Regions from separate parts of the Fructobacillus tropaeoli genome, predicted to be linked through region 3. Evidence: riboswitches for the same ligand, from Rfam matches in the RefSeq annotation. Region 3 holds a riboswitch; each other region holds the start of a gene.
What was found. Region 3 has a riboswitch for thiamine pyrophosphate ahead of FT12353_RS02645 (ECF transporter S component). Riboswitches for the same ligand answer to the same signal wherever they lie in the genome.

Region 1 (7,486 bases), on a different contig from region 3:
ATGTAGGCAAAGATTCGGACGACGACGTTATTGCCACCGTTTGAAGCGGATGCCAGTCCAACAACATAGGGAATCATGGCCAGGGTGGTCACAGGGACCATTGCTTGGGAAACCTGTGAAGTATCGTTCACTAACGAAGCCGCAATCGCTGCCAAAATCAGGTACAGTCCAGTGGCTACGATGATGAAGACAAACGTATAAGTCAAAAATCCCGGGGTCAATGCGGTTAGGTAGGAAAGCGCCTGCTTAACCATCGTAATTTGTTGACCGAAGAGGTTGGCTCCTATCCCTAGGACGACATAGGAAAGGAGCTGGGTGACCAAGAGACCGGTGATACCAAGGAGCTTGCCAAAGTATTGCGCCTGGGCTGATGAGGCCGCTAGCAGGGTTTCCATAATTCGTGATGACTTCTCGTTGGCAATTTCATTACCGATTAAGGAAGCATAGGTGGAAACAATTAGTAAGACGATAATGGTGACAGCAACTGAAATGGCCGCCTTTGCAGCCTGGTTATTATCGGCATCCTGTTGGCTTGATTGGTTTTGGACCGTTGTCTTGAGACTAAAGGGCGTCATCAGTGCTGCGGTTTGTCTTGCAGTCAGCCCGTAATTCTCAGCCTGAGTGGTCAAGAAAAGTTTACTGAGGACCGCTTGTAATTGATCCTTATCAATTTTTGGTGCTTTTTGCTGGGTGACTAATGTGCCTTGACCATCATTTAGGGTCAGGATGCCATCGATTGTCTGTTTTTTCAAGGCCGATTGGGCGGATTGTTCGTCGGTGATTGATGAGACCTTGATGTTCATCTTGCTGGCCGATTGGTTAATGGCTTCACGACTGGTACTGGGACCAATGATGGCTACCTTGGCTGGTTGGTCGTTTGAAAAGTAACTAATACTATAACCCAGGAGACCGGCTGCGGCAATTAAAAGAATCGGTGAAATGATTAACCACCAGAAGGACTTTTTCTTCAGGCGGGTAAGGTAGGTGTGTTTGGCAACTAGGAGTGTGGGATTAGTCATTGGTGCTGACCTCCGTTTTAAAGATTTCGGCCAGGGTTGGTGGCTGTTGTGAGAAGGCGGGGATGTAGCCGTTGCGAGTTACCGCCTCAAAAATTTGTCGTCCGGCTGCTTCATAGGCAAGTGTCAGCATATAGCCACCGTCCTTTGGTTCAGCGTGAATGACCCCGGCCATCGCCAAGTAGTCTGATTTCGTCAAATGGGGGGCCTCAACATAGAGGCGGGTTCGTCCAAAGGACTCACGAATGGCCTGAACGGGGCCTTGGAGAACAGTCCGACCTTTTTTGAGCATCAGTAGTTGATCTGAAATTTGGCTGACGTTGTCCATATTGTGCGATGAAAAAATAATCATCGCTCCGCGAGCTTTGAGACGCTTAATTTCGTCCATAAAAATGGCAGCATTGACGGGATCTAAGCCTGAGAAAGGTTCATCAAGGATGATAAATTCTGGTTCGAAAATCAGCGCCATAATCATTTGGATTTTCTGGGCATTTCCTTTTGACAGGGACTGAACCAAGTCACCGGGCTCGCCGACAACTTGTAATCGGTCCATCCAGTCTTTGAGGGCATTCTTAGCGGCCTTTTTCTCCATGCCGTGAAGTTGGGCCAGGTAGACGACCTGTTCTTCAACTGTTTGCTTTTGATAGAGACCGCGTTCTTCGGGTAAAAAGCCGATTTTCCGACGCAAATGATCGTCGATTGGGTGGTTATCCCAGGAAATGGTACCATCGTCTGCCTGGATAAAGTCTAAAATCATCCGAAAAGTCGTGGTTTTGCCGGCACCATTTTGTCCGATTAGTCCGAGAACTTCACCTGGTTGGAGGGTAAAGGAGAGGTCGGAAACAGCTTGGTGGCCGCCGAATGCTTTTGATAGGTGGGAAAGAGTAATCATGATAAAGCTCCTAACGTACATGAGCAAAATGGATGAAGAGGGTTTAATTGTTTGCGTTAGCTAAGAGTGCTCGGCCGTTGCTTTGGTTGAGGGCAGACGGTTTATTAGTTAGCGTAAAAATCAGAACTCAGCATTTGCTCGAATATCCTCATTATCTCACAGTTTGGCTCGGGGTTCGAATCTGATGAAGGCGAGAGTTGAAGATGGTTAGAATGGGTGTGGGTTGATATGCTGGATAGACTTATAAACAATTAGAAGGAATGATTATTCTTTCTGTTAGCAGTTTTAATAGTGGACTTAATTAGAAAGAGCGAAAAAACTAATTGACTAGTGGCCAATAATCTAGTAAACTATTTAAGTATTGTTGACCATGGCCCCATGGTCAAGTGGTTAAGACGTCGCGTTCTCAGCGCGGAATCGAGGGTTCGACTCCCTCTGGGGCTATATCAAGCTATACGGTGCTAACACGCACCGTATAGCTTTTTTTTCTTTTTAAATGGCTATATATCAACGTTTTCATACGGTTTAATGTCTAGCAAAGTCTTTCAAAATAAGTCGAAAATTTGCCCCAAATTTGCCTCATAGGACACTTTTTTGATAATTTGCCCCAAATTTGCCCCAAAAAAAGCCCCCAAAAAGGGGGGATCGAAGTTATAAATTGTCAAAAATGACCTTGATATTATCCAGGATTTGGCTGAACATGATAATAATCATTGTATCTTTAGTTAACGAATAGATGGGTAACAAATAATCATTTTAAAAGTGGGTAACTAAAAGTAAAGTGGGAGTTAGACATGTGCGATTCTAATACATTTAAAACAGTAAATTATACACCACAGACAGACCCTAGTTATAACCAGGAACACCACTTGGAAAATCCTGCTGGTTTTATGAATGATATGCAGTCAATTTTTCAAGATCGTAGTGGACTTTGGCATGTTTACTATCTGAACGAACCAACTTGGGGCATTAACAATGAAATAGGGAACTCGAATTGGCAACATGCAACTTCAATTGATGGGACACACTGGGTGAATGATTCAGATATTGCGATTAAATCACGAAAATTAGACCCAACAGTTAAATGGGGCTCAGTTGCTACTGGTTCTGTTGTGATTAGTGATGGCTCAATTGCTGGAACAACCGATGGGGATTTCGTAGCTTTCTTTTCAAGTTACGGTGCGGTAAATTGCGGTGAGCAATCAATTTGGGCGGCGATTTCAAAAGACAATGGACACTCTTATCAACCTCTATCTGATTTAGCGGTTATGCCTAATTTAGATAATTATCCTGATTTTCGTGATCCATATGTGATGAAATACAATGGTCAATGGGTGATGTATATGGCTGAGGGAGACAAAGTCGGTACTTATTCATCAACAGATGGCCAAAACTGGAGTTATATTGGCAGTACGTCATGGAACCCTGATGCCTTTTTGGATGGGAAGGACCACGGTATCGTTGAATGTCCTTATGTTGTCACAATGATGGCAGATGATGGCACTCGTCACGCGGTTCAATTTGTTGGCGCTAATGATTATAACTGGGGGTACACAACTGGAACGAGTTATTTGATTGGCTCAATTGACAGTAGTGGCATCTTTACCAAGCAAAACGATCAGACATTGCCAGTTAGAATTGACCTAGGGACTGACTATTATGGATCAAACTTTGGCAAGGTGGATGAACAGACTTTGATTACTAGTTCGTGGGTCAATAACTGGGCTTATGCTAATGAGAAGGTTATTGGCATTGACGGAAATCAAACGAAAAAAGGCACGACATGTGCTTTGTTTCGTGATATCAAAATGGTTAAAGACGCTTCAGCACCGTCTGGTTATTCTTTGCAACTTTTCGTTCGTGATGTGGTCGACCGCACTTTCCCAACAAATGATGACTACAATGTTTATCATGATATTCCATCAGGTGGAGAATATTTGAGAACGATTGATAACAGCAAGGTGGTTGATTTTGACATACAAGGTGGTCAACCAGGAGGAGTATTTGTTGTTGACGTTCGGCAAGATGACAACATTTCGACACTGATGTTTGACATCAACGGTGGTTGGATTAGAACCAAAAGAAGCATGAAAGGGAATTTCAATAATTCTACTTACAATGCTGAAACTAAAAATATTACCTATGGAAAACCAGGATTAACAGATACGCATTTGACTATTTATTTCGATACAAAATCAATTGAAATTGAATTTACTGACTCACACCAGGTTTATACACTGCTTAAGTGGGGGAAGAAAAACAATCAGTCAACTACTTTGTCATTGCAAGGTGGAAATATGCCAGTATCGGTTAATTGTAAGGAATATGATTATAGATGACGCATTTGATTGGCTAAATATATTTGGTTTTCGGAATGTTAATTAAAATAATTTGGAATTAACTGATTGCGCTAAAAATATGGTTAGGGTCAACGAATTAGTCATTAATCAAAATCTTTTTAATCTGTTTTATGAAAATATCGTCTTCAAAACGACATCTTCTATGTAACTAAAGTAAAATTAATGATAAAATTGTAGTTGGACATTTTTGATTGAATTACTTGAAACATAAGGGGAAAATATATGGATACTGTATACGATGGTAACGCAAAGATTAACACTGTAAACAAGCATGTCTTTGTTTGGATTTGCAACTTTTTGGTCGGTGAATTTGGTGTTGACCGCTTTATTCGAGGACAAATCGGTCTAGGGCTGTTCAAGCTTTTTATCGGCTCATGGATTACTTTGGGTATTTGGCCCTTTGTCGATTTTGTGATTGCGCTTGTAAAAGCCTATGGATCAAACAACCATAGCAATGAATTAACATTTATTAACGGTCGTTACGCCAACTAAAAGTTATTTTCGTGAAAAAGATAGTTGATAGCTACTAACTAATAAAACCCACCGTTACTGAACGGTGGGTTTTATTTGATGTTATTAAAGCGGATTATTAAATGCTGTGATTTAGTATTAGTAGCAGTTAGTTCAACCCAGTAGGGCAACGTAACCCACCATGCTCAGCACAGCGATGATTCCGATAATAACGAACCATGGGCGCGTGTAGAGTGTGTCTCGTGGCTGTTGGTCTTCGTCTTCGTTTTCTTTATTTTTATTGTTCATCAGATTATCTTCCTTTCATGCAAAATCAGGTTACCTATATAAAATAATGGTGCGATAGGTAAGGGACCAGGGCGAAATCGATAGCACCTCATAACCCTGAGCTTCTAAATTGCTGATAGCGGCATTTAAATTTTGTTCAAAGCCTTTAGCAGTACTAGCGGTGATGACCTTTGTTTTCATAGGTTCCCTCCGTTCTTTCAATCAACTCTCTATCCTCATTGTAAGTAAAGCGGCACATTTTTCAATGATAGGAGCTGATTTTTTATGAAATTTGAAGGATTTGGGCTGGCATATCAGTCATGATCAAGCCGTTAAATGTTTGATTTTAAAATCAGTCTAAAATATGGTTGACGGCTGATTTCATATGGTAAAATATAAGCAACGCTAGGGGCGTCGATTTGACTGAGAAGAACCCTTTGAACCTGAACTAGTTAATACTAGCGGAGGAAAGTGTCATTGCTAATGAATTTTTTAGTGGTGCTTTCTATCAAGAAAGCACCTTTTTATTTGCAGCAAACGGCATAAGGTCAGTCGTTGAGATGCCTTTCTAAAAGGAAAGGTAGAGGAATGTCGAAAACAGTTTTGATTACGGGAAGTAGCCGAGGTTTGGGAGCGGAAATTGCACGCACTTTCGCGAAAGATGGCTTTCAGGTAGTGATTAATTATTACCATAGTCAAGAGAAGGCCGAAGAATTGGTAGCAGAAATCGGACCTGACCGCGCTATGGCTATTCAAGCTGATGTCCGGAATCGAGCCGAGGTTGATCAAATGGTCCAACAAGCCGTTGCTAAATTTGGCTCACTTGACACGGTCGTGAATAACGCCCTTATTAACTTTAAATTTGATCCAGTGGCACAGAAGCTCTTTAAGGATTTGACTTGGGACTCTTATCAGGAGCAAATCGATGGTACATTGAAGGGAGCCTTTAATGTGACCCAAAGTGCCTTGCCACAAATGATGGCGCAAAAAGCTGGACAAGTGGTTAATATTGGGACTAATTTATTCCAAAATCCCGTTGTGGCTTACCATGAATACACTACGGCCAAGGCTGCCATGATTGGCTTTACCCGTAATTTGGCTGTTGAGCTGGGTGAATTTGGGATCAACGTCAATATGGTTTCAGGTGGTCTACTGCAAACAACGGACGCCAGTGCGGTCACAACGCCAGAAGTGTTTGACTACATCAAGCAGACAACGCCGCTGCGAAAGGTGACGGAACCAGGCGATGTTGCCAAGGCCGTTCTCTTCCTTGGTAGTAGTGATCAGGGCCGGGGGTTAACGGCACAAAACGTGACGGTTGACGGCGGTTTGACAATGAATTAATTGAAGTACATTCAGCAATGTCCAAGACGGGCATTGCTTTTTTTGTCAAAAAAGAAAGCAAAGTGTAATAGGTAAACTAGAATCATTAGCGTTAAAATCAGGAGTAGATACTACTGACGGCTGATTGCTAGCCATCAAATAATTTTTTTAGAGAGAAGGAATAACAATGGTTATTATTGGCTTGATTGCAATTGTGCTGATTGGGATATGGTTTTCTTTTTGGCTTTCGATGAAAATTATTGAGATGCTGCCATATCTGATTTTGCTTTATATTGCCTTGAATATTTTGAACTTTATTTTGGACCACAAGACAGGCATCTTATTGACTATTCTGGTAATTGCGGCAATTCTGATTTCTGCTTGGATTTATGGTTCGCGCCATCCTGATGATGAAAGTGCGTCAGATCAAGCAGAAGCTGAAAATACTGCAGAAATCAGCCCAGCAGTGGCCGATGATACTGATGTTGAAACACTAATCGCTCAGCCAGTTGCGTTAACACCTGCTGAACAACGTGACCAAGCGTGGAAACAGATGGAAAAAATTCATCCGTTAAACATGGGGGATGGTCTGTTTATTGATACAAAAAATGAACAAATGTTTCTTGATTTAGGTGACTCAGAAATGCGTGGCCAGAAATACTTACTAGAAGATTTTTCTGCTGTGCAGGAATACAAGGTACGCGAAGAAACGACGAAGACCAAGGTGATTGGCGTTCGTTTTGCGGATATGGGTCGGTACAATTTTGCCGATATTGAATTAAGTAAGGCTACAAATGATGTTTTGGGCGTTAGTCCGGCCGACTATTTTGAAGGTATCTTAGCACAACAAATTTTTGCTGTGCACCCAGAGTCTAGCCCACTTCAAAGCGATGACCAGCAAGGAATTGCTGGGACGAGCCATTAATGATTGTGCGTTTTATTTTTACGGCCGAACATAAGTTCTACAAATTGTTATTAGAATGATAGACAAACTGACAACAAGAGAGTTAAACTAATGGAGTCAGTTACCAATCTGGTTTTAAAAGGTTGGTACAAAATCTATTAGGTCCAGTTGAACATCAGGTCTGTAAATGTCCTGATTTTTAATTGTTTGGGAGAGTTAGAATGTTTTTCTTGGTTTCATTGACTATCATTGG
Region 2 (7,486 bases), on a different contig from region 3:
CATTACCCGGGCTATCTTGTCTGGTGAGGAACGGGGGGCCAAGCGCGATATCGTGGTCTTAAATGCAGCCATTGGCCTGAATGCCGTCAACCCAACCATTACGATTAAAGAGGGTGTGAAATTAGCCCAGGAGGCCCTCGATGATGGTCGGGTAGCCGATTTGCTGGCAACCTTAACCGCTGCGGAGGCTGTTGAATGATTCTAGATGACTTAGTGGTCGCCACCAAAAGCCGGCTAGTAAAAGAAAAAGAAGCGGTGCAGGTAGCTGATTTGAAAGTGCAGGCAGAAGCCTTGCCTGTGGCTGACCCGCAGGACGTTTATGACCGTTTTTTAGCATCGGGGATTCACGTGATTGCCGAGGTTAAGAAAGCCTCGCCTTCCAAGGGCGTGATTGCAGCTGATTTTCCTTATCAAGAAATTGCCCGAACCTACGATCAAGCCGGTGCAACGGCCATTTCGGTCTTAACCGAGCCAGATTACTTTTTGGGCAAATTAGATTATTTGGCCGAGATTGCGCCAGCGGTGACCCGTCCCGTTTTACGGAAAGACTTTGTTATCGACCCCTATATGATCTATCAGGCAAAGGTCGCGGGCGCAAAAATCATTCTGTTGATTGTGGCGATTTTGTCACCAGAGGACTTGCAAGCCTATTTGAACCTGGCTGAAAGCCTGGGACTGGCGGTGTTAGTCGAGGCACATGACGAGGATGAAATCAGTCAAGCACTGGCCGTCGGCGCCAAGATGATTGGGGTTAATAACCGCAATTTAAAGGACTTTACCGTTTCCTTTGACAATAGCCAACGACTCTTTGATTTGGTGCCCGATTCTGTTGCCTTTATTGCCGAAAGTGGCGTGAAAAAGCCGGCAGATATTGCCCACCTGCAATCCTTAGGAATCAATGGTGTGCTCATCGGGGAAGCCCTGATGAAAGCGGCTGATCCAAAGGCTTTTATTGAAGCAGGATTGGGGGAGCTGGCCCATGACCAAGATTAAAATTTGTGGCTTGATGACTAAGGAAGAGGCCTTGATGGCCAACGAGGCGCGCCCTGATTTGGCGGGAGTGGTCTTTGCTCCTGGTCGCCACCAGGTCACGGCAGAGGAAGCTTTAGTAGTGCGCAAGGCGCTGGATGAGCGGATTCCATTGGTCGGTGTTTTCGTTGCTGAACCGGTCGAAACGATTTTGAAATTAGTTGAAACGGGAACGATTCAAATGATTCAGCTGCATGGCCAGCGGCCAATCGCCGAGGCCCGGCAGTTGCAGTCGGCCGGCGTGCCGATTATCCAAGCCCTGGTCGGGGATGATGCCATTGATCAGGCTAAGGACTGGCAAAATCAGCTTCGGCTCCGTCGCTCACAAGAGCAGGATGGCGGTTTGGAAAAGCGTCAAGATAGTAATTTCCCTTTAGCCAATTTTAATGGTGGTTCGGACGAAAAGGCAGACAGTGATTCGGCTTTAGCTGATTTTAATGGCGGCTTGGCCGAACACCCAGACGGGGATCTTGACCTAGTTGATTTTTTAATGGTTGATGCTGGTGCCGGATCCGGCCAACGATTAGATTGGCAACGGTTAGTTGGTTTAGCACCGACTCACTTGTTTGTGGCCGGTGGGATTCAACCCGATAATCTAAGTGATTTATTGCAGCTTTATCAGCCTGCTTTCGTTGATGTGAGTTCTGGGGCGGAAACAAAGGGACATAAAGATTTAAACAAGATGGTGGCACTGGTAGCCATTGCCCATCAAGAGGAGAGAAAGTAATGGAAACAGAATACAAGACAAAGAAACAGGCCGGTCGGTTCTTAGAGTATGGTGGCCAATATGTACCGGAAACCTTGATGAATGAGTTGAATAAGATGGCCGATGTTTACCAGGAAGCGAAGGCTGACCCTGATTTTCAGGCGGAATTGGCTGACCTACTGGCTAATTATGCTAACCGACCATCGCTGTTGTACTATGCTAAAAACATGACGGAAGACCTTGGTGGTGCTCAAATTTATTTCAAACGCGAGGACTTGAACCACACGGGAGCTCATAAGATTAACAACGTGATTGGCCAGGCATTGCTAGCCAAGCGGATGGGCAAGAAACGCTTGATTGCCGAAACCGGTGCCGGTCAACACGGGGTGGCCACGGCAACGATTGCCGCCTTGTTTGGCCTGGAATGTGAAGTCTTTATGGGAAAGGAAGACACGGACCGTCAGCGTTTGAATGTCTATCGGATGGAGCTCCTTGGGGCCAAGGTTCATGCCGTGACTTCCGGATCAATGGTCTTAAAGGATGCCATTAATGCCGCTCTGCAGGACTTTGCGGCCCGACCTGAGGACACGTTTTATGTGATGGGCTCGGCAACCGGCCCTCATCCTTATCCGGAGATGGTGCGTGACTTTCAAAGTGTCATTAGCCAGGAATCCAAGCAACAAATTCAGGACCAATTGGGACGCTTACCCGATAAGGTTATTGCCTGTGTCGGTGGTGGTTCCAATGCCATTGGTAGTTTTGCCCACTATATCGACCATCCTGAGGTGGACTTGATTGGGGTGGAAGCGGCCGGCAAGGGCGTTGATACTGATTTGACGGCGGCGACCATTGAAAAGGGCCGGTTGGGTGTCTTTCACGGCATGAAGTCGCTCTTTTTGCAAAATGACAGTGGCCAAATTAATCCGGTTTATTCGATTTCGGCTGGGTTAGATTATCCAGGAGTTGGGCCAGAACACGCCGCCTTGGCAGCCGAACACCGGGCCCAATATGTTGGTATCACCGATGATGAGGCCGTGGCTGCCTTTGAGTACATTGCCAAGCAAGAGGGCATTATTGCTGCCATCGAAAGCTGCCATGCCGTGGCCTACGTGCAAAAATTAGCGCCAACATTGCCAAAAGACCAGGTCATTGTCTGCACATTATCTGGCCGAGGCGACAAGGATGTGGCCGCGATTGCCAAGTATCGGGGGGTTGAAATTCATGAGTAAAATTAGTCAGACCTTTAAAAACCATAAAAACTTTATTGCCTTTGTCACCGCTAATGATCCAGACATGGAAACAACTGTTAAAAATGTTGTGGCCTTGGCTGAAGGCGGGGCCGACGTGGTTGAAATTGGGATTCCTTTTTCCGACCCAGTCGCCGATGGTCCCGTTATTCAGGCGGCCGATTTACGGGCGCTGCGTGACCCTGATTTGCCGATTGAATCGATTTTTGCAGCTGTAAAGGAAATTCGACGGCAAACAGCAGTGCCGTTGGTCTTCTTGGTCTATCTAAACGTTGTCCTCCAGTACGGCTATGAGCGTTTTACTGCCGACTGTGAAAAATTCGGTGTTGATGGCCTGATTATCCCCGATTTGCCCTATGAAGAACGAGGGGAATCGGCTCCCTTTACTGACAAGCACGGCTTGGATTTGATTCCGTTGATTACGGTGACGTCTGGTGAGCGCATTTCAATGATTGCCAAAGAAGCGACCGGCTTTATCTATCTGGTTTCTTCTTTGGGGGTGACGGGTACTCGCGAGTCCTTTGCTTCTAATTTAGCGGAGGTTGTTGGGCAAATTGAGGCGGTCACGGATGTACCGGTGGCCATTGGCTTTGGTGTCCATACTGCCGACCAGGCACGGACAATGGCGGAATTGGCCGATGGGGTCATTATTGGGTCCGCCTGTGTCCAGATTGTGGCTGACAATGGTCAAGAGGCACCGGCAAAGTTACAGGCATACGCCGAGGAAATCCGTGCTGCCGTTGATGACGTAACGGTCGAAGAGGCTTAACGGTCGAAGAGGCTTAACGGATTAGTCAAAAGCAAGTACCCCTGCTAACACCTAAACCGGCTTTGTGAGTGACTTTAAAGTTAATGGTGTTGCTGAGTGGCTTTGCTTACTTTTGGTTGGTTCGTCTATTGCCTTTTGTCGTTAGTGGGCTAGATTCGAATTTTTTGGATTAATAGTGCATTATATTTGTTCTAATTTTAAATTTCATGCTATACTGAAAAAAATTAATTAATTCGCAAGGGGAGCATCACGCTGAGATTAGACAGAAATGTCTTAGACCCTATGTACCTGATCTGGTTAATACCAGCGTAGGAATGCAACTAATATCGTTAACAAGGGTCATTTTTTAAGGGCTTTTTGGTTGAGGTTGAATTCATCATGAATTCAACCTTTTTCTTTTGCTGGTAAAGACTGTTCAGGGTGGATTGATGAATTAAATTTTAGGAGAGAAAAAATGATTCAACAGAACCATCAGCAGCAAGAAAGTTCCCCGGAAGAGGTACCATTAAGCACCGGTCAGATCCTATTGATTAGTATTCAACATATCTTTGTTTCCAATGTCTGGCTGGACCCGATTTTTGTTGCCTCAGCTGCGGGCCTCTCGTTAGCCCTGTCGACGAACTTGATCAGTGCTATTTTTTTGGCATCTGGTCTCGTGACGATTTTGCAGGCTTCAAAATTAGCGCGGCTGCCGATTGTGCAAGGACCCTCAGCGGCCTTTGACGCCTTAATGATTAGCGCTGGTAAAACTGGGGGCTTGCCAGCCGCCGGTGGCGCCGTCTTTCTCAGTGGCTTTATTGTTTTGCTGATGTCGTTATTTGGCTGGGTTCATCGCTTAGCCAAGAAGCTGACACCTGCGATTACCGGGACCATTATTTTTTTGGTCGGCGTTTCGCTTTCAAGTTTTACAATGTCGGAATTATTAGGGGGTACGCCCGGAACAAAAGGCTTCGCAGCACCGAATGTTTTGCTGGTGGCCGTGGTGACCACTTTGATTGTTGTCTTGGGATCGTTGTTTGGCCGCGGTTACTGGCGTAAGTTTTCCTTTTTGTTGGCCCTGGTAGTCGGCAATCTTTTGGCGGCCAGCTTGGGGATGATTGACCTGTCAGGCGTCAAAAGCCAACCGCTCTTTGGCTTACCACGGTTGTTCCCATATGGACTATTTCGTTTTAATTGGGATATTTTCTTGACCTTCTTCATCGCTTATTTAGTGGCGGTGGTTGAAGCTTTGGGTGTTTATGAAGCATCCGCCGATGTTACCAAAGAAGAATTAAGCTCAAAGCGTATTAGCCGTGGCATTGCTGGTGAAGCGGGTGGTTCAATGCTTTCCTCTTTGATTGGTGGTTTCCCAACAACCGCTTTTGCCCAAAACTTAGGGGTGATGAAGTTGACGGGGGTTCATTCTCGTAAGCCAATTCTATTGGCCGGGGGATTGCTGATTTTACTAGGGTTCGTGCCTAAGTTTGCGGCAGTTCTGGCTTTGACTCCAGCACCAGTGATTGGTGGAATGTTTTTGCCGGCAGCGGCGACTTTGTTGACGACGGGCTTTGCAACCCTGCAGAAGGCTGATAAGAGCGAAGCAACACGGATGAGTATTGGTTTGTCTTTGTTGTTGGCCATTGCCTTGCCATCTTATGCAAAGGGCTTTTCAGGTATTTATCAGTCACTCTTTTCAAATAGTATTTTAGTTGGTGCCCTGTCGGTTGTGACTTTGCATATCCTATTAATTGTCATACCAGGATTTTTTGGAAGGGAAAAGAACCATGAGTGATTCAGTTGCAGCGATTCAAGAAGAAATTCTGAGTTTTATTGATCAGCACCAAGTCATGGACGGCCATCATGAAAGCGATGAGGATTTTAACCGGCTGGCCCTCGATTTATTTCAATATCAATTTGACCATAATTTACCCTATAAAAAATATGCGCAACAACAACGAAAAAGTCCGTTAATGGTTCATCGGTGGCAAGATATTCCACTCATGCCGATTCAGGGATACAAGAAGTTAACACTGTCGACAACACCAATTACGGCGGACGAGGCCGTTTTTATGTCGAGTGGGACAACGGATAAAAACCACCGTAGTCATAGCTACCATCCAACTTTTGCTGTTTGGAATGAATCGATGAAGGCCCCATTCAAGCAGTACGTCCTTCCAGACGTTGATCGAATCACGATTATCGGTCTTTTCTCGGATGAAGAACACTTAGCAAATTCTTCTTTGGCTCATTATGTTAGTCACGCCATTGCCGAGTTTGGTGACCAACATAGTCGAGCTTACGTCAATCAAGACGGTATCGATTACCAGGGCGTGGTCGCTGCTTTGAAGGCGGCAGAAGAGGACCAGCGTCCTGTGATGTTATTAGGGGCTAGTTTTTCCTACGTCCATCTTTTGGATTATCTAAAACAGCAGAAATTAGTCTTCCACCTGGCTGAGAAAAGTCGGATTTTTGATACTGGTGGTTTCAAGGGTCAGTCGCGTCAAGTTAGCGAAGACCAGCTGCTAGCTGATTTGGAAGGAACCTTTGGCGTCAGCCGTGATTATTATTTAAATATGTATGGCATGACGGAAATTAGTTCACAGTGCTATGACCAGAACCTGTGGCGCCTCAACCAGGGGTTGGAGCCAATTTATAGTAAGCAAACACCGGCTTGGGTTCGTGTCAGAATTTTAGATACCGATACCTTGGAACCAGTTACGCCGGGTGAAAAGGGGGTTTTGGCTTATTACGATCTTTCAAACTGGAACTCATGTTTGGGCATTTTAACAGAAGATTTAGCAGTCCAGGATGAAGCTGGCTTTACCTTGCTCGGTCGAATCGCTGGGGCGGAGTCGAAGGGGTGTTCGATTTCGATTGATCAACTACTGCAAGCCAATCAGGCATGAAAGAGGTCGTAATGGCTGAAGAAATAGAGACAACAAAAATTAACTTGTTCTTGGCACCAAACGAGAGCCAATTTGATCAATTGGAAACCTGGTCGATTTCGGTGGGTGACCAACGCTATGACTTACAGTATCCTGATTTGACGGAGGCGGAATTCAAAGCGACCATCAAGGCATTGGAAAACCATCAGCAGGCTTTTTTAAGTCAACTTTCGGTCGAACAAATCGTGACGATAATTAGTGCTGCCGCTGAAAAGTGGACGGACCCAGAATACAAAGAGCGTCAGTTGGCATTAAAGCTATTACCGGTTATCACGGGGTACAGCGAGGAAACCATTAACTTAGAAATTCGGCGCTATATGCGCCTCTTTCGTGCCAAAGAGTTGCGCCGGTTCTTAAATACGGAATTGACAAACCCAGCGATTTTGGATGCTTTTCAACCACAAGCATCCGGGAGTCTGACGAAGGCCTATGGTCCCAAAACAAGTTTTCACGTTTTTTCCGGTAATATTCCGGGCCTCCAGGTCTGGTCACTCGTGATGACGCTGTTGGTAAAATCAGCCAGCTTTGGGAAAACTTCTTTCGCTGAACCACTTTTTCCGGTGCTCTTTGGCCAAAGTTTATTAGCGGTTGAGCCCAAGTTGGCGGGCTGCTTAGCCATCTTTCCGTGGGAAGGGGGCAGCAAACCGGCAGTCGAAGAGGCGGCCGCGGCCAACACGGATGCCACGATTGCTTATGGTTCCGACCAATCTGTGAAGAAGGTTCAGGCATTGGTGCCGGATGGCCATTTATTTTTGCATTATGGCTATAAAATCAGCTTTGCCTTGGTTGGCCAGGAGTCATTGGCGACAGA
Region 3 (7,486 bases):
GGCTTATGAAGCCATGGATCAGCGCGAAGCGATTAAGTCTCTGATTGTTTTTTAGATTTTAAATCGCCGACATAAAGCCCCTGGCCAACCGGTTGGCCGTAAAGGAGTACGATGAAAAAGAATAAAAAAATGATAGCGATTGCAGGTGCCTCGACAGCAATACTGGCGATGTTGGCAATCGGGCTGACCGTTTGGCTAACCCAGCCAGCTAAGCCGATTTCTAATACGAAGCCAACCGAAGCAACGGTCTTCTTTCACGGCTATGGTTCCTCTCGAAATGCTGAGCAGACGATGAGTCGGTATTTAATCCAGCAAGGGTATTCAAACCGTAGGATTAATGCGACGGTTAGCAAAAGCGGCCAGGTTAGTTTTAGTGGTACCGTGAAGAAAGAGGACCAGAACCCACTAATTTTGGTGCAATTTAACGATAATCGAAATACTAACTTTACTAAGACAAATCAGTGGGTCACCAAGATTATGGAAGATTTGCATGATCAGGGGATTCAGTCAGTGAACCTGATTGGCCATTCAATGGGAAATTTGGCCATCGCTTTTTACTTGAAAAATCATGTGCAGCAAAGTGATCAATTGCCAGTTGTGAAACGGCAAATTGCGATTGCTGGTCCCTTTAACTTTTTGAAGGATAGCCCAAGGCCAAAATCAAATTTGAACTTGGCAGATCCTGCCAGCCAGTCCGAAGCTGATTTTAAAAAGGTCGCATTAGCTGGTTTGGAGCAATATTACGAGAATAATCAGACCAAAGTGTTGAATATCTACGGCAATAGCATGGGCAAAGAAGAGTCGGACTCGACCGTCACGAATAATGCGTCGAAGTCATTGAAGTACTTTGTCCGTCAGCCAAGTACTTACCAGGAAAAGTTATTTACTGGTAAAAATGCGCAACATTCGAAGCTGCATGAAAATCAGAATGTCAACAAGGTCCTCAAGCAGTTTTTAACGGAATAGCAAGGGGACAAATGCTGAAAAACAGTCTTTTAAAAAGGCTGTTTTTTTCTTGTTCTTTTTCTTGACTTGGAGTTCACTCCAGGGTGTTTAATGATCACTGACCTGAAAACGCAATGCTTGGTTTTGAAAAGAAACCAAGATAAAGGAGATAAGAATGACAAAACAACGATTTGGGATGGTCCTGCCGATCACCTTACTCGCTTACTTTTTAATTTTGATGGATAATTCCATTATTTTTACCAGTGCAACTGAGATTGGTCAAAGCCTAGACCTTTCTTCTTCCACCTTGTCGTGGGTTTCCAATGCCTATACATTAACCTTTGGTGGTTTTTTATTATTATCGAGCAGGCTTTCGGATTTGCTGGGACGTAAACGGATTTTCTTAATTGGGCTCACAATTTTTGGACTGAGCTCATTGCTGATTGGCTTGTCGGATAACGCAGCCCTCGTGATTACACTGCGGGCTATTCAGGGAATTGGTTCTTCGATTATTGCGCCGACCACCTTGGCCTTGATGATGGATAATTACCAAGGGCAAATGCGTGAACGGGCAATCGCTTACTATGGTGTTACAGCCGGGATTGGTGCCAGCCTGGGGCTGTTAATTGGTGGTGGCCTCACAACTTTATTTTCTTGGGAAGCCGGTTTTTTGATTAACGTGCCGCTGACGGCATTACTGTTCTGTTTGACAATTCGCTTTGTTCCGAATAAAGCGGGATTAAAGACAAAAATTGACTATATTGGTGCTATTCTGTCGGTCATCGGATTAGCAGCCTTGATTGATGGCTTAACGAGTAACCAGTGGCTACTGATTTTATTGGCCGTTATTGTTTTAGCCTGCTTTATCGGCTTTGAAAGCCGGAAAAAACAGCCAATGTTGCCTTTGGCTTTGTTTCATAACCGAGTTCGTGCAGGTGCCTACGTGGCCCGCATGCTCTTTATGATCGCGATGCTCCCATATTGGTTCTTTTTACCCCAGCTTTGGCAAGCCAGTTATCATTTAACGGCGTTACAATCCGGGTTAGCCTTTCTCCCCTTAACATTAGTCCAATTTATGGTATCGTTGTCCCTAGGAAGGCTGACTGCTCGTTTTGGCAACCAGTTGATCTTGCTAGTCGGGGAGGGATTGCTGTTCCTTGGTTTGTTTTGGACGGCCGTGTCGGCGGTTTCTTTGGGCTATTGGTTGGCTTTTGCCTTGCCAATGGTGGTGATTGGCATTGGGCAGGGCCTGGTCCTGGCGCCAGTGACGTCAGCCGGTCTGTATCAAGCGCCTGACGAACTGGCTGGTATTGCCTCAGGGTTGACGAATACGGCCCATCAAATTGGTGGCCCAATCGGTCTTTCTTTGATTGTGGCAACGGCGGGGAACTACCATGGCCAAGTAGCAACAATGGCTTTCTTTACGGGAATGGCTTTTGTGGTTGTGGCCGTTTTTGTTGTACGAAAGGTGCAAAAATGAATATTAAAGAAGCTGCAAAGGCGACTGGATTGTCAAATGATACGATTCGCTATTATGAACGAATTGGGGTCATCATGCCGGTGCCCCGCAAGGAAAATCAGTTGCGCGATTTCACCGAGCGCAACATTAATCAATTGAAATTTGCCAAAACGATGCGCCACGCGGGTGTTTCCATCGAACGATTGCGTGAATATATTGGCATGGTGCTGGAGGATGATGACCGGACAATTCCTGCGCGGAAAGCTTTATTGCTAGAACAAGCAGAAGAGATGCAGGAACGAATTAATCAAATCCAAGCCGCCCACGATCATTTACTGTACAAAATTGACCATTACGAAAGCCACATGCGTCAGGCGGAGAATCGTTTAGAATAGAACGCTGAAATCGTTTGATAACTGGTAAAGATGTCTGATTTAGAGAGGAAAAACGAATTTTCGATAAATTAGAACGACTTTATTTGTCCCTTTGTTTTATTTGATACTTTTTTGAAAACTGTTGGATAAGTGATTGACAGAACGCTGTTTTATTGGTAAACTTTAATTACAATTTTCACATAGCTATATATTAGGAGGCACTTTTAATGAAAGTTGCAGTAATTGGTTCGACGCACGCCGGCGTGTTTGCCGCTAAGCAGATTAAGGCAGACCACCCAGACGCTGAGGTACACGTGTTTGAAAAGAATCAAACAGTTTCTTTCTTGTCATGTGGAATCGCCCTTTGGATTGGTGACAATGTTTCATCAACTGACAAGATGTTTTATGAAACGCCAGATTCAATGGCTAAGCAGGGCATTTCAATGCACATGCAAACGCTTGTTGAAGCTGCAGACTTGGAAGCAAAGACTTTGAACATCAAGGACTTGGTTTCTGGTGCCCAGTCAGAAGAAACTTTCGATAAGATTGTCATTACTACTGGTTCACGCGCTATCAAGCCTCGTATCCCAGGAATCGATTCTGACAAGGTCTTTGATTCAAAGACTTGGGATAACGCCAACGCCTTGAAGGAAGTGACTGAAAAGGTCAAGCGGATTATCGTTATTGGTGCCGGTTATATCGGTGCCGAATTGGCAGAACAATTGTCAGTTAACGATAAGGAAGTCACCTTGATTGATGGTTTGGACCGCGTGTTGGCCAACAACACAGCGCCTGAATTCTCATCTGTTTTCCAAAAGGCCTATGAAGACCATGGTGTTAAGTTAGCGCTTGGTCAGATGGTTTCAGGATTTGAAGACACTGCTGATGGTATCAAGGTTACTACTGATAAGGGTACTTACGAAGCTGACATTGCCATCTTGGGTATCGGTTTCTTGCCAAACACTGCGATGTTCCGTGACCAAGTTGATATGTTGCCAAACGGCGCCATCAAGGTTAACAAGTTCATGGAAACTTCTGTCAAGGATGTCTTTGCTGCCGGTGATTCAGCAACCGTCTTCTACAACCCAACACAAAAGGATGACTACATTCCATTGGCAACCAATGCTGTTCGTCAAGGAATCTTGGTTGGTAAGAACATTGCAGAACCAACGATGGCTTACCAAGGTACACAAGCAACATCAGCTGTTGAATTGTACGAAATGGCTTACGCTTCAACTGGTTTGACTGTTCAATCAGCAGCTCGTAAGGGTGTTGAAGCAGATTCTGTGACAATTTCAGAAGACTACCGTCCTGATTTCATGTTGTCAACAACGCCTGTTAAGGCTTCATTGACTTGGGAAAAGGGTACTCGCCGCATTGTTGGTGCTGCCTTCTTGTCAAAGCATGACATTTCACAAGCTGCCAACGTGGTTTCATTGGCAATCGAAAACGGCATGACAATTGATCAATTGTCAATGACGGACTTCTTCTTCCAGCCAAACTTCGGTCAACCAGTCAACTATGTTTCATCAGTTGCCATGGCTGCCGTTGCCAAGGCAAACAAGTAAAAATCAGCTTTTTCAAGCACTCGGGCACTAAACCGAGTGCTTTTTTATTTGAAAGCCCTTGCATAAAGGCCAGAGACAGTGTAAGCTAATAAAGTAGTAAATTTGAATATAGCGATCTGGGGTACCATTTTGGTTGAGAATTAAACCCATTGAACCTGTTAGGCTAAGACCGACGAAGGAAGATCCACACAAGTTTTTTATGACCACCCGTGTTGGACTCTGCCCAGGCGAGTGGTTTTTTCATGCCTTCTTGTTTCCCTGGACGCAAAGGAGAGAATAATGAAACAAAAGTGGACGCTACAAAACGTGATTTTGCTGGCTTTGATTGGGATTATCTTCTCGGTCATTTACTGGATTATGGATCCGGTTTACCAAATCGTTAACAGTGGCTTGGCCGTGATTGGGTTGCAAGCCTTTACGAATGAAATCACGCTTGGTGTATGGATGATGGCCGGACCATTGGCTTCTTACATCTTAAAGAAGGTTGGTGCAGGCTTTATCGGGGAAATGCTCGGGGCTGCCGGTGAAATGTTCTTGGGTGGTTCTTATGGAGTTGGAACGCTCTTGTCAGGCTTTATCCAAGGAATCGGTTCTGAACTTGGTTTCGCCTTGACGGGTTATAAGAACTGGTTTGCTGGTCTTTGGTTGTCAACTTTGACTGGAACAGTTGTTACCTTTGGTTGGGACCTCTTTAAGTCAGGTTATATCCACTACAAGTTGGGCTTGTTAGTCGCTTTGTTCATCGTTCGTTACCTATCAATCTTCTTCTTCTCAGGTGTCTTGGTACACTTGATTGCCAAGTTGTTGGATCGGTCAAAGTTGTTGTCCCACGAATAAGGAGGACAAAAAATGGCAATAACTGCCAGAAACCTCACGGTGGCTTATCGTGACCAAGCCATCATTGATGATTTAAATTTAACGCTTGAAAAAAAGACCCTGACCCTGTTAATGGGGCCTTCCGGGTCAGGAAAATCAACTCTGTTAAAGGCTTTAGCGGGTCTTTACCCCCAATATGGTGGTCAGGTTAGTGGTGAAATTGAAATTGATCAAGCGGCGATTGCCACACTGAAGGCGAATGAAAGAGCCAAGCGCGTGGCTTTGCTCTTTCAAAATCCCGATGACCAGTTTGCCATGCCAACGGTGCGGGAAGAATTTATTTTTGCACTGGAAAACCTCGAATTGGATAAGGACGAAATTGATCAAAAGACGGCCTGGGCATTGGAAAAGGTTGGTCTGACTGATTTTATCGACCGGTCCTTTGTGACTTTGTCCGGTGGGGAAATGCAAAAGGTTGCTTTGGCGGAAGTGTTGGCCCTGGGGGCCGACTATCTGTTGCTGGATGAACCGTTTGCTTCTGTCGATAGCCAATCGCGAGAAGACCTCCAGGTTTTGCTCCAACAGTTGAGCCAGGAGGGCTACGGCATTCTTGTTTCCGACCACGACCCGGCCGGATATTTCGATAAAATCAGCCAGTTTTATCAGCTAAAAGAAAAGGCCTTGGTGTTGGTTCCTGAAAATGATTGGAGCCAATATGATTATCAAAAGCAGACGGTAACCTTAAAGCCGGTCGCTTTCAGCGACCAAGCACAAGATACTGCCTATCGCTTTGATAACCTGCGGATTCAAAACGGAGAACGGTTGGTCTTAGACCAGGATATCTTGCAAATCTTTGCTAAGGGGATTACCTTGCTGACCGGTCCAAATGGTGTCGGCAAGTCTTCCGTTCTGAAGACGCTGGCACGACTCCACCGCTATGAGGGTTCTTTGACCTACCAGGACCAAGAAGTTCACGCCTGGAAACCGCGTCTCTACTTTGGCCAGGTCGGTCTGCTGTTCCAGTCAGCATCCGACCAGTTCTTAAACATCACGGTTGATGAGGAACTTGACCAGGTGATGGCCAAGAGCCACCACGCTGATTTCTGGACAAAAGAGGTCTTGAACCAGTGGTTGTCCGACCTGCATTTGACGGGATTGGGTGACCGGTCGGTTTACACGCTTTCGGGTGGCCAGCAGAAGAAATTGCAATTGCTGTTGATGCTAATCATGGCACCACAAGTGCTGTTCTTAGATGAACCGCTGGCGGGCTTGGATGAGCAGTCGGTGGCAGTCGTTTTGAACCTGATTCAGACCTGCCAACAGGCGCTCGGATTGACCATTTTGGTTGTTTCTCACCAAACAAGGGACCTGGTCAACATTGTTGACCGTCACTTGCGCTATGAACAAACGGCGATGGCCTACCAAGAGGAGGTGCTCGTATGATGAACGCCACACAACGGATGATTTTGGCCTTGGCGATCTCGTTGGAAATTTCGTTGACCAAATCAGTAACGCTAAACGTTGTCCTCTTTTCGGTTGCCTTTTTGCTATTGCTGATCCGGCGCCAACCCCTTAAGAAGATTGGTCTCTACGTGGCCATCGCTATCATTCCGGTTTTGGGTTCGTTCTGGTCCTTTTACCTGTATGGTCAGGGAACGGCGGCAGAAAACTTGCATTTTGGTTTGGTGATGGGGAGTCGAGTTCTCGTCTTTATCTTTATTGGGGCTTGGTTGACAATGGGGATGACACCGTACGTCCTCTTGGCCTCACTGCGCCAAAACCTGAAGATGTCGGCGACCTTTACCTACGGAATTTTGGGTGCACTAAACTTTATGCCGCGGTTTAAGCAGGCCTTCTCGTCGATTCAAGCGGCGGGGATGATGCGTGGTGAAGTGTTACGGTGGTGGCAGCCAACGCTGTACTTTAAGGCTTTGGTTCATGCCATTAAGTGGTCGAAGAACCTAGCCATGGCCATGACTTCACACGGTTTCCAGGAAGGGGCCTCACGGTCGGCTTACCGGGATTATCCAATGGCAAAATCAGGCTGGGTATTGATTGTTTTGATTTTGATTGCCCTGCAAGTAATCTTGTTCTTTTCTCGTTACTAACGAGAAGCGCAACAAGCTGATATTAAAAAACGACAAATTCGTTATCTTGACGAATTTGCCGTTTTTTTTTAGCCTTTTTTCAAGTAGGAAAGGATTTCTTTTTGCATGGCTTTCACAAAGGGGTCTTTAGCCGAGGAGGGGTTAATCACGAGGCCAAGGTGGCGGTAATAGGGATGTTCGAAGGGATAGGCTTCGACTTCGCCGGAAAGTTTTGTG

Region 1: it holds a riboswitch for thiamine pyrophosphate, as region 3 does, so the genes downstream of both, FT12353_RS07120 (3-oxoacyl-ACP reductase) here and FT12353_RS02645 (ECF transporter S component) in region 3, are expected to answer to the same signal.
Region 2: it holds a riboswitch for thiamine pyrophosphate, as region 3 does, so the genes downstream of both, FT12353_RS07240 (solute carrier family 23 protein) here and FT12353_RS02645 (ECF transporter S component) in region 3, are expected to answer to the same signal.

The regions. Positions count from the first base shown of each region.
Region 1 covers NZ_BOJU01000005.1:14,079-21,564, forward strand. Annotated here, with positions in the region: gene FT12353_RS07090 (ABC transporter permease) at 1-1,019, opposite strand, end outside; gene FT12353_RS07095 (ABC transporter ATP-binding protein) at 1,012-1,908, opposite strand; tRNA gene FT12353_RS07100 (tRNA-Glu) at 2,281-2,352, shown strand; gene FT12353_RS07105 (glycoside hydrolase family protein) at 2,703-4,247, shown strand; gene FT12353_RS07110 (NINE protein) at 4,491-4,760, shown strand; gene FT12353_RS07115 (hypothetical protein) at 5,058-5,207, opposite strand; TPP riboswitch at 5,404-5,493, shown strand; gene FT12353_RS07120 (3-oxoacyl-ACP reductase) at 5,595-6,350, shown strand; gene FT12353_RS07125 (ABC transporter permease family protein) at 6,517-7,254, shown strand; gene FT12353_RS07130 (hypothetical protein) at 7,455-7,486, shown strand, end outside.
Region 2 covers NZ_BOJU01000005.1:42,381-49,866, forward strand. Annotated here, with positions in the region: gene trpD (anthranilate phosphoribosyltransferase) at 1-199, shown strand, start outside; gene trpC (indole-3-glycerol phosphate synthase TrpC) at 196-993, shown strand; gene FT12353_RS07225 (phosphoribosylanthranilate isomerase) at 980-1,756, shown strand; gene trpB (tryptophan synthase subunit beta) at 1,756-2,964, shown strand; gene trpA (tryptophan synthase subunit alpha) at 2,957-3,751, shown strand; TPP riboswitch at 3,980-4,083, shown strand; gene FT12353_RS07240 (solute carrier family 23 protein) at 4,206-5,522, shown strand; gene FT12353_RS07245 (LuxE/PaaK family acyltransferase) at 5,515-6,636, shown strand; gene FT12353_RS07250 (acyl-CoA reductase) at 6,648-7,486, shown strand, end outside.
Region 3 covers NZ_BOJU01000002.1:109,172-116,657, reverse strand. Annotated here, with positions in the region: gene FT12353_RS02670 (zinc-binding dehydrogenase) at 1-55, shown strand, start outside; gene FT12353_RS02665 (alpha/beta hydrolase) at 112-966, shown strand; gene FT12353_RS02660 (MFS transporter) at 1,121-2,425, shown strand; gene FT12353_RS02655 (MerR family transcriptional regulator) at 2,422-2,799, shown strand; gene FT12353_RS02650 (FAD-dependent oxidoreductase) at 3,006-4,346, shown strand; TPP riboswitch at 4,454-4,544, shown strand; gene FT12353_RS02645 (ECF transporter S component) at 4,626-5,183, shown strand; gene FT12353_RS02640 (ATP-binding cassette domain-containing protein) at 5,196-6,605, shown strand; gene FT12353_RS02635 (energy-coupling factor transporter transmembrane component T family protein) at 6,602-7,270, shown strand; gene FT12353_RS02630 (LysR family transcriptional regulator) at 7,339-7,486, opposite strand, start outside.